DNA from 2 places in the Apibacter sp. B2966 genome. Region 1 is predicted to be linked to the other one. Evidence: riboswitches for the same ligand, from Rfam matches in the RefSeq annotation. Region 1 holds a riboswitch; the other holds the start of a gene.

Region 1 (6,002 bases):
CCATTAAAAATTCCCGATACCGATGTTAATAAATCATTGTCATAATATTCTTCTAAATTTCTGATGATGGGAATACTGGCACAAACAGAGGCTTCATAGAGTAGGGGAACATGGTATTCTTTTTCCAACTTTAGAAGTTCAGGTAAATGTTCAGCAATCATCTTTTTATTTGCCGAAACTACAGCTTTTCCGTTTTTCATGGCCTCTGAAACAATATCAAAAGCAGCATCAGCATCATCTATTAATTCGACAATAACTTCAATTTCAGGGTCCGATAATAACTCGTATTTATCAGTAGTAAAATACTTTTTATCGATTGATCTCGGTTTATCGGGATGTTTGATACATATTTTTTTAATATTTGCATCTACACTTTCGGCTTCTTCTAACACTTTATACAATCCAGTTCCCACACATCCAAATCCAAAAATTCCTAATTTAAGTTTATTTCTTATCATTCAATTATTCAATTTATAAAATTAACCGTTAATCTAAAGCTTGTTTGATATCATTAATCAGGTCATCAACATTTTCAATTCCTACCGATAAACGAATTAAAGAATCTTGAATTCCTGTTTCTTTACGAACTTCAAGAGGGGTTGATTTATGGGTCATGGTGGCAGGATGGCTACCCAAACTCCTAACATCGCCTAAATTTTCAGCTAAAAGGAAAATTTTGGTACGGGTTAAAAAATCTTTTGCCGCTTCTAAAGTATCTTCTTTTAAACTAAAAGATACCATCCCGCCAAACCCTTTTTGTTGTTTGGCCGCAATATGATGGTTGGGATGATTTTTTAATCCCGGATAATATACTTTATCTACTTTGGGATGTGTAGTTAAAAATTCAGCAATTTTTTGAGCATTTTGTGAATGTTTTTCCATACGCAGAGATAGAGTTTGAATTCCGCGTAAAGTTAACCAACTATCAAAAGGAGAGAGTACGCCCCCTGAGGTATTTTGTAAATATTTTAATTCTTCGGCTATTTTAGGATCTTTCACAACTATAAATCCGGATAAAACGTCTCCATGTCCTGAAAGATATTTAGTTCCACTGTGTACAACAATATCTGCTCCTAAACGTATCGGTTGTTGTAAAGCAGGAGATAAAAATGTATTATCTACAATTAATAATGCTCCCACTTGTTTGGAAATTTTAGCGATTTCTTCAATGTCGGATATTTTTAAAGTTGGATTTGTAGGGGTTTCCAGCCATATGAAGCGAGTTTTATTTGAAACTGCATGTAAGACATTTTGAATATCAGTAGTATCAATAAATTTAGAGGTTACACCAAATTTATTATAAACCGTAGTAACTATTCGATAAGTACCTCCGTAAACATCATTTACAGCGATAATTTCATCCCCTTGTTTTAATAACTTTAAAACACAATCCGTTGCTGCCAATCCCGATGAAAAAGCAAATCCGGCAATACCGCCCTCTAATTCAGCAATGGCTTGTTCTACAACTTTACGAGTAGGATTAGCCGTTCTTGTATAAGCAAATCCTTTATTCACATCCGGTTCTTCCTGAACATAAGAAGAGGTTTGGTAAATAGGAGTAGAAATAGCTCCGGTAAGTACATCAGGAGTAGAAATATGTACTAATTTTGTTTCTAATTTCATGACTAGGTTGTTTTTTCTAATTAATAAATGCCTTAAAATTCATTAATCATCATAAAACAACTTATACAAGATTCCCATTTAAATGCTAAATTATGAATTAGCTTCTTTTTGTAGGTCGAAAGAAGCTCGTATTATTTGTATTTGTATGTAAGCTGTTTCGACTTATCTTTCCTTTACGGTTGGATGCAGCACCTACTCATATAAGAGGGTTGCTAAGGTATCATAGGGCCAATTCCCTCCACCTTTCTTGATAAGTAATTTTATTAATGATCGCTAAATATATTACAAAGATACGTTTTATTTTTTAATTTCCAATAAAAAACGATTTTATTATAATATTTATAAAGGTAATGTATTTTTAATAATCATTATAATATAAGATATAAAGTATGCTAGATATAAATCAATTTACCTACAGAAGCATTTAAATAACCGTCGAAATTAATTCTAAGTTTAAAAAAATACAATTTTTTGAAATGGTAACTAATTTATATTAAGATCAATAATAATATTATATAATGTAAATGATTTTTTAATAACCCATTTATTTACTACTGATTTTATTTGTTGGTAAGCTTTTTTAATACATTTTCAATCAATTGCATTCGGCTGTCTAATTTTTGTGAAGCAGCATCTAATGTAAACCCTTCTTCCAATAATTCTTTTATTAAAATCATTTTTTTAATATTTTCATAATTGTATCTTCTGTTTTTTCCTTCCTGTTCTGTAAGACTTTTGATAATTCCTTTATCTTCCCAATACCTAATTTGTCGGGTAGGAATTCCCGTTATTTGAGAAACTTCGCCAATGCCCACAATTAATTGCTCTAAAAATTTAAAATCGAAAGATAAATGATTGGTTTCGTTCATTTTGTAAATTATTTACATTATTTGAAGTAAATATACAAAATAAAAGTTAAATTTGTAATTGTAAATAATTTACATAAAATGTAAATATTTAACAATAAAATATAATTAAAATTTAAATACTATGTTCATAGACAAAAATGTTATTATAACCGGCGCTACTGAAGGAATAGGCTTGGGAATTGCTCGTGCTTTCGCCCAACAAAGAGCAAATCTTGTTCTAATTGCCAGAGATCCTCAAAAATTAAAAAACATCAAAGAAGAATTTTCGTCGTATCACGTAACTGTTTCTCTGATTTCTGCGGATTTAACGGAAATTGAAAAATTACCTTCAGTTGGTAAACTAATTTTAGAAAAAGTAAAAACAGTTGATGTGTTAATTAATAATGCTGGAATCGGTCGTTTTAATCCTTTTGAAGAAACATCTGAAGATTTATTAGATAAACACATTAATCTTAATATGAAAGCGCCTTATATGCTGACTCAAAATTTGTATCAATCTTTGAAAAAATCCAAAGGAAATATAATTAATATTTCATCTTATTTTTCACACAGAATGTTACCGGGAAGAGAATCTACTGCTTACTCCATGACAAAGGGCGGTATAGATTCATTTACTAAATCATTGGCTTTTGAGGCAGGAAAAGATGGAATTCGGGTTAATGCTATTGCTCCGGGAAGTATTGATACGCCGCTTCTACGATATAATTTAGAACAGCTAAGCGAAGAAGGTAAAACAAATTTTCATACAATGATTAAATCTATATATCCGATGGGTAGTATTGGAACGATAGAAGATATTGGGGCGGCTGCTGTTTTCCTGGCTTCCGATCAAGCCCAATGGATTACCGGAACGATTCTACCGGTTGATGGTGGATTAACAACTAATTAGTTAATAAAAGGTAGCATAAAAAAATATAAAAAAACCAATCCGTTTTGGGATTGGTTTTTTAAGTCTATTTATAGTACAATATTGACAATTCGTTTAGGCACTACAATAACCTTTTTAGGTTGTTTGCCGTCAAGATAATTCGGTGTTTTTTCATGAGCCATTACTGCTTCTTCAATTTCTTTAGGAGTAGCGGAAATAGGCATTTCAATTTTAAAACGTACTTTTCCATTAAAACTAACCGGATATTCATGTATTTCGGAAACAAGATATTCAGCGTTAAATTCAGGGAATGCTTGAAATTCAATGCTGTTTTCATGTCCTAATTTTTCCCATAGCTCTTCTGCAATATGTGGAGCATAAGGAGAGATTAAAATGCACAAAGATTCTAAAATTTCTCTTTTATAACATTTTATTTTTACCAAATCATTGGTAGCAATCATAAAAGAACTTATGGATGTATTGAAAGAAAAGTTATCCAAATCCTCTTTAACTTTTTTTATTAATTGATGAATTATTTTTTGTTCTTCTTTAATAGGTTTTTCATCTGATATAAAGAAAGTTTCTCCTTCACCGGAATGATACAGTTTCCAGAATTTTTTTAAGAATCCATGAACTCCGCTAAGTCCTTGAGTATTCCAAGGTTTAGCCTGTTCAATAGGTCCTAAAAACATTTCATACATACGTAAGCTGTCGGCTCCGTATTCATCACAAACATCATCCGGATTAATAACATTGTAGTAAGATTTTGACATCTTTTCTACTTCTCTCCCGCATATAAATTTACCTTCTTCAAGAATAAACTCTGCATTTTTGAATTCATCTCTCCAATTTCTTAATTTTTCTAAATCAACTTCATCTGTAGTTCCTTTAAGAAGTTTTACATCAATATGCAGTGGAGTGGTATCTTGTGCTTCATGTAATAAATTGTAAGAGATGAAGTTATTAGTTCCATTAATTCGGTAGATATAAGCACTTTGACCTAAAATCATCCCTTGATTAATTAATTTTTGGAACGGTTCTTCTTGGGCGCAGTATCCATAATCTTTTAAAAATTTATTCCAAAAACGTGAATACAATAAATGTCCCGTAGCATGTTCACTTCCTCCTATATATAAATCTACATTTTCCCAATAATTTATTTTTTTAGTATCTGCAAAGCTAGAATGGTTAGTTGGATCTGTGTATCTAAGAAAATACCAGGAACTTCCGGCCCAACCGGGCATTGTATTCAAATCTAAAGGAAAAATCGTGGTATGATTAATACGGTCGTTACTTACAACTTGTTCATTTTCAGTATCCCAGGCCCATTGTGTAGCACGTCCCAATGGAGGGTCTCCGTCTTCAGTGGGCAAATATTTTTCAACCTCCGGAAGGAGTAAAGGTAGTGCGGATTCCGGTAAAGCATAGGGAATATCATTTTTATAATATATAGGAATAGGTTCCCCCCAATATCGTTGACGAGAAAAAACGGCATCTCGTAATCGGTAGTTGGTAGTTCCGTGCCCGATTTTCATTTTTTCTATTTCCTCAATAATTTTAGCTTGAGCATCTTTAACAGTCAATCCGTCTAAAATTTGGGAATTGATACAGACCCCTTCTTTGGAAGAAAAAGCCTCTTCTTGAACATCGGTTCCTCCTTTAATTACTTCAACAATTGGAAGTCCAAAATGTTTAGCAAATCGATGATCGCGCTCATCGTGAGCAGGAACAGCCATTATGGCACCTGTTCCGTATCCATATAATACGTAATCTGCAATATAAATAGGAATTTTTTTATGAGTAAAAGGATTTATAGCATAAGCACCGGTAAATTGTCCTGAAACAGTTTTAGCATCTGCGATTCGCTCTCTTTCCGATCGTTTGGTGCTTTGATCTTTATATTGGTTTACGGCTTCGTAATAGGTGCCGGTAGTAATTTGATCCACAAGAGGATGTTCAGGAGACATAACCATATAAGTAGCACCAAATATTGTATCCGGACGAGTGGTGAAAATTGTCACGGTTGTCTCGGAATCAGCAACAGCAAAATTGATTTCTGCTCCTAAAGATTTACCGATCCAATTACGTTGACTTTCTTTGATTGATTCGCTCCAATCGATGGTTTCCAATCCGGATAGAAGTCTTTCAGCATAAGCTGTGATCCGCATGGACCATTGCATCATACTTTTTTGATAGACAGGAAATCCTCCTCGTTCAGAAACTCCGTTTACTACTTCATCATTTGCCAGAACCGTTCCTAAAGCCGGACACCAGTTAACGGTTGTTTCTGCGCGATAAGCCAATCGATAATTTAAAAGAATATGTTGTTTTTTTTCATCTGAAAAACGGTTCCAATCTTCAGCCGAAAATATTTCAATTGGTGAGGTACAGGCATTTATTTTAGCATTACCTTCCTTTGAAAAAATATCTATTAATTCAGTAATAGGACGAGCCTCTTGCGAAGCAGTATTGTAATATGAATTAAAAAGTTGGATGAATATCCATTGGGTCCATTTGTAATAGCCGGGATCAGATGTTCTCACTTCACGATTCCAGTCAAAAGAAAATCCCAATTTTTTCAACTGATTGTTATATCCTGCAATAACATTGTCTTTATTATCTATACCCCCGTTAATATTAAC
Region 2 (6,002 bases), 210 kb from region 1:
TCCTTAAAGAAGAATATAGATTTCAGTTTCAAGAAGATTTTACGGAACAACCCACCAATGAATTTTCTGAAGAAGAAGGCATTAGTGAAGGAAATCAATACGAAGCACCTAAAGGAAGCAGATCCAACCCTTCGAAAAGCAGAACACCGGTATTAGATAATTTCGGTAGAGATTTAACCACCGCTGCACTCGAAGGTCGTTTAGATCCGGTGGTAGGAAGGGAAAAAGAAATTGAAAGAGTATCTCAGATATTAAGCAGAAGAAAAAAGAATAATCCTTTGTTAATAGGAGAGCCCGGAGTCGGTAAATCAGCCATTGCAGAAGGCCTCGCTTTACGAATTGTTCAAAAAAAGGTCTCTCGTGTTTTATACAACAAACGAGTAGTTACCTTAGATGTAGCCGGACTGGTTGCAGGTACTAAATATAGAGGACAATTTGAAGAAAGAATGAAAGCCATCATGAATGAGCTTGAGAAAAACTCGGATATTATTCTCTTTATTGATGAAATCCATACCATAGTAGGAGCCGGAGGAGCCACAGGCTCTTTAGATGCTTCCAATATGTTCAAACCGGCATTAGCAAGAGGAGAGATACAATGCATCGGAGCGACTACTTTGGATGAATATAGGCAATATATTGAAAAAGATGGCGCCTTAGAAAGACGATTTCAAAAAGTAATGGTAGAACAAACTTCTCCGGAAGAAACCATTATCATATTAAATCAAATTAAAGATAAATACGAAGAACATCATAATGTAACTTATACCGAGGAGGCAATTAAAGCTTGTGTAAATCTTACTACAAGATATATTACCGACCGATATTTACCGGACAAAGCGATTGATGCGCTCGATGAAGCGGGATCAAGAGTCCATATTAAAAATATCAAAGTTCCAAAGGAAATAGTTAATTATGAGAAAGAATTAGAAAAAATCAGAGCTGAAAAGACTAAGGTAATTAAAAGCCAAAAGTATGAAGAAGCTGCAAAATTAAGAGATACCGAAAAAGAGATTGAAACAAAATTAGCGAATGCACAAAGAGAATGGGAAAAATCTTCAAGAGAACATCGGGAGATTGTTACTGAAGATAATGTTGCAGAGGTAGTTTCAATGATGAGCGGTGTACCCGTACAAAGAGTTGCAGAAGGAGAGCTTAAAAAACTTGCTCAAATGAAAGATCTGATGAAAGGAAAAATAATCGGTCAGGACGAAGCGGTCAACAAAGTAGTAAAAGCCATTCAGAGAAACCGTGCCGGGTTAAAAGATCCTAACAGGCCTATAGGTACATTTATATTCTTAGGAGCAACCGGAGTTGGAAAAACTCAATTAGCAAAAGTTATTGCCAGAGAATTATTTGATTCAGATGATGCTCTCATTAGAATAGATATGAGTGAATATATGGAAAAATTTGCCGTATCTAGATTAGTAGGAGCTCCTCCGGGATATGTAGGATATGAAGAAGGAGGTCAATTGACAGAATCCGTAAGAAGAAAACCATATGCTGTAATCCTCTTAGATGAAATTGAAAAAGCACATCCGGATGTATTTAATATCCTTTTGCAAATTTTAGATGACGGACATGTTACGGATAGTTTGGGAAGAAAAATAGATTTTAGAAATACAATAATCATTTTAACTTCCAATATCGGAACTCGTGAACTCAAAGAATTCGGTGACGGTGTTGGATTTGGAACTTCTGCCAAAAAATCATCTTCCGATATAAGAGCAAAATCTACTTTAGAAAACGCTTTAAAGAGAACATTTGCTCCTGAATTCCTAAATAGGATCGATGATGTTATCATCTTTAATAATTTGGAAAAGGAAGATATATCTAAAATTATAGATTTAGAATTGAAAAATGTGTACGATAGGATTGCTAAAATTGGATATGAAGTAGAATTATCTCCGGAAGCTAAAGAATTCATCATTGAAAAAGGATGGGACAAAAATTTCGGTGCACGTCAGCTTAAAAGAGCGATCCAGAAATATGTGGAAGATGTGATCGCTGAAGAAATTATTAATTCATCGATACATGACGGAGACCATCTCTATATTGGATTAAATAAAGAAAAAGACAGTACGGAAATTAAAATACTGGAGGTTGAAAAAGAATCTCCGACTAATGAATAAAGTTTTAATTAATGAACAGCCTGTTTGATTGTATCAAGCAGGTTTTTTTTATTTTATAAATACCGGAGTAGTTAATAAATAGATACAATCCATAAAAAATCCGAGAGAATTAACAATGATATACAAAAAGCATTTGCCCAGAATGGCCGTAACCCTTTTATTTTTTTTCTTTGGAGGCAGTTCCGCGACTTGGGCTTCACGAATTCCAACGATTAAATTATCGATGAATGTTTCCGATTCCAATTGGGGATTGGTTTTACTATTTTTATCCATCGGAACACTTATTACGTTACCTTTTGCGGGTAATTTAATAAAAAAGCTGGGAAGCAAAAAATCAACCCTTACATTTATCATTCTTTACTTTATATTTTTAATCGGAATTGGATTTTGTGGAAAATTGTGGCAATTGAAACTCAATTTAATAGCCTACGGGGCCATAGGTAATTTAACCAATATAGCTATAAATACACAAGCTGTTAATGTGTCAAAATCCTATAAAGGCCAAATAATAGGCTCCATGCACGGTACTTGGAGCATTGGAGGTTTTTTTGCTTCTTGGTTAGGAGCAGTAATGATTGCTAAAAACATACCACCTTCTGAGCATTTTATTTTATATTCTTCCATAGGAATTCTGGTTTCCCTTTGGTTATTCAGATACTTGTTGCCGGATGAATCCAAAGAAGAACCAATGGAATTACCAAAAAAATCAAAATTTATCAGAGTTGATAAAAATCTTATTGTCTTAGGATTTCTAGCTTTTTTTGCTATGGTTTCTGAAGGAACGATGACCGATTGGTCCAATGAATATATGAGGAATATAGTGAAAGCCGATAAAAAATATATCGGATATGGATTGACTGCCTATATGGCAGCCATGGCTTGCGGACGATTCATTTCTGATTTTGTAGTTCGAAAATTCGGTTCAAAAATTACGTTGATTATCAGCGGATCTTTAATTTTTATAGGTATGGTCTGTGCTGTTCTATTTCCAACATTACTAACTACACTTCTTTCGTTCGTTATTGTTGGACTGGGAATATCTGCAGTCGTACCCTTAGTATATACCTTAGCGGGAAATTCAAAAACAGCTTCGCCCGAACAAGCGCTTACAGTTATTACCAGCATTGGTTTTATCGGTTTTTTTCTAGGTCCTCCTTGCATTGGTTTTTTAGCTGAAAAATTTTCATTACAAATATCTTTTACTTTCATTTCCTTGTTTGGAATAGGAATAATTTTCTTGGTAAGATTTTTTAAGATAAAGTAAATTTATTTCTTTATCTTAGAGGTAAAATAATATAATATAAAATTATTTTATTATGAAAATTATGGTATATTTACATCACTTATCAAGAAAGGTGGAGGGACTGGCCCTGTGAAACCTTGGCAACCGGCCTGCTTAGGCTTGGTGCTAATTCCAGCCCTGAGGGGAAAGATGAGTGATTCGCGAATTGTGAGTGTGTTGAGTTGTGAATAATTTCTTTTTTCCTTTCCGGTTTTTCTTGATACAGTTTTAATAAATATAATTTACTAACTGTAAGAAAGATAATGAAAAAAGTTTCTTTGTTAATGGTAAGTTTAATTTTAGAATTTACCAATTATGTGGATGCTCAAGAAAAACGAGCCGTAGATTCCCTTGATCTTGAAGAGATTGTTGTAGTCGGTGGCAGAAGTTCAGAACGAACAAAAGTAAATTCTCCCGTTGCCATAGATGTAATAGATGTCAGGAAAATAGATAAGGCATCTCCTCAATTAACCGTTAACGACTTATTAAATTATTTAGTACCTTCATTCAATTCAGTTCGCCAATCTTCTTCTGATGGAACGGAACATATTGATCCGGCTACCTTGAGAGGTATGGGTCCCGATCAGGTTCTGGTATTAGTGAATGGAAAAAGACGGCATACTACCTCATTAGTCAACTATCAAAATACGGTAGGTAATGGATCTGTGGGTACAGATTTAAGTGCCATACCCGTTTCAGCAATAGAAAAAATAGAGGTTCTAAGAGATGGAGCGGCAGCTCAATACGGTTCGGATGCCATTGCCGGTGTAATTAATATTATTTTAAAAAAGAATGAGGGCGGCTCGGCATCCATCACCTATGGATTAACCAATAGAAATGACGGGGAAACTTACAATTTTAGCGGAAATTACGGGGCTAAATTAGGAGATAAAGGAGGAAGTATCAATCTTTCTTTTGTAGTCAGCCAAAGAAATAAAACCAATCGTTCATATGATAATAATCTGGACAAGTTTGGCGATAACTTTGCCTATGATTTTGCACCGGATCCCGATCAGGCCAGAATAAACGATGAAAAAATTATGGCAGAAATGGGTTTAACCCAAAAAGACTTCCGTTTCAGGGCAGGAGATGCTCAAATTAAAAATCAACAGTTTTTTATAAATTCCATTTATCCATTATCCGAAAAGTATGAGTTCTACTCATTCGGCGGAGCAAGTTTAAGACAAGGAGAAGGAGCTGAATTCCGAAGACTTCCCAGTGAAAAAACTAATGTAGTTAAAGAACTTTATCCGATAGGATTTCAACCTTTATTAAAATCCACTATTTATGATATTTCTAACTCTACGGGAATAAGATATATGCATAATAATTGGATGGTAGATATAAGTAATACCTTTGGAGAAAACCTCTTTAATTATAAGGCTACGCATACAAACAATGCTTCGTTGGGTATACTTTCTCCAACGGAATTTAAAGCCGGGGGACATGAGTTTATGCAAAATACTATCAATCTGGATATTTCTAAAAAAATAAATACACTTCTTTCTATTGCCTTCGGAGGAGAATTTAAATACGAACAGTATAGAATAAAAGCCGGAGAAGAAGGCTCATGGATGCGTTACGATAAATTTGGTAATCCGGCAACAGCATCTACTCTTCCCACCGATATACTGGGAGAGGGGGGAGCACAAGGTTTTATAGGATTTTCTCCTGAAAATGCGTTAAAGGAGGACAGAAATAATGCCTCCGGTTATGCGGATGTAGCATTTAAAAAAGGAAAATTTTCCGGTGATTTGGCAGGAAGATATGAGCATTATTCCGATTTTGGTAATTCTTGGATAGGAAAGTTGGCGGTGCGTTATGAATATGTAAACGGATTTGCTGTAAGGGGAGCTTTCAGTAATGGATTCAGAGCCCCTTCTCTGCAACAGCAATATTTCAATAATTCTTTTTCCAGTATCTCATCGTCGGGATCAGGAGTTGTTTCTAAAGGTATATTTAGAAATGACAGTCCTTTGGCAAAAGCTTTAGGTATTGATAAACTTAAAGAAGAAAAATCTATAAATGCGAGTGCCGGTTTAACATTTAAACCTTCTAAAAAAATATATGTAACGGCTGATGCTTACTATATCAAAGTTAAAGATCGTATTGTACTCACGAGTGAATTTGTTAATGCAAAAGTAGAATCTTATGGAGTGGAAGGAGCACGATTTTTTACTAATGCTGTGGATACGGAAACGAAAGGTATTGATATAGTGGCCACGTATAAAGTTGGTTTAGGAAGGGGAAATCTGGATATAAGTTTATCAGGAAACTATACAGAAACAGAAATTGTTGATTATCATTTTCCGAAAGTTTTTGAAGGAGACAGAAATGAATATTTCGGTCCCGATCAAACCAATATAATTGAATCTTTAAGTCCAAAAGCAAAGGCTACTTTAGGCTTCAATTACTCTGTTTCGAAATGGAATTTATTAGTAAGAAATACCTATTTCGGTAAAGTTACGAGAGATGGTTACCCATACGGTTCGGTACAACATCATGATCCAAAATTAGTAACCGATTTTAGTATCAGTTATTCCATACGAAAAGATTTAATATTAACGATGGGCGGAAATAATATTTTTGAT

Evidence for each region. Region 1 has a riboswitch for S-adenosylmethionine ahead of G8C43_RS00490 (trans-sulfuration enzyme family protein). Riboswitches for the same ligand answer to the same signal wherever they lie in the genome.
Region 2: it holds a riboswitch for S-adenosylmethionine, as region 1 does, so the genes downstream of both, G8C43_RS09520 (TonB-dependent receptor plug domain-containing protein) here and G8C43_RS00490 (trans-sulfuration enzyme family protein) in region 1, are expected to answer to the same signal.

What each region holds. Positions count from the first base shown of each region.
Region 1 covers NZ_CP049714.1:116,830-122,831, forward strand. Annotated here, with positions in the region: gene G8C43_RS00485 (homoserine dehydrogenase) at 1-458, opposite strand, end outside; gene G8C43_RS00490 (trans-sulfuration enzyme family protein) at 487-1,623, opposite strand; SAM riboswitch class I at 1,783-1,880, opposite strand; gene G8C43_RS00495 (MerR family transcriptional regulator) at 2,184-2,492, opposite strand; gene G8C43_RS00500 (SDR family NAD(P)-dependent oxidoreductase) at 2,614-3,381, shown strand; gene leuS (leucine--tRNA ligase) at 3,450-6,002, opposite strand, start outside.
Region 2 covers NZ_CP049714.1:2,221,593-2,227,594, forward strand. Annotated here, with positions in the region: gene G8C43_RS09510 (ATP-dependent Clp protease ATP-binding subunit) at 1-2,129, shown strand, start outside; gene G8C43_RS09515 (MFS transporter) at 2,245-3,393, shown strand; SAM riboswitch class I at 3,470-3,568, shown strand; gene G8C43_RS09520 (TonB-dependent receptor plug domain-containing protein) at 3,675-6,002, shown strand, end outside.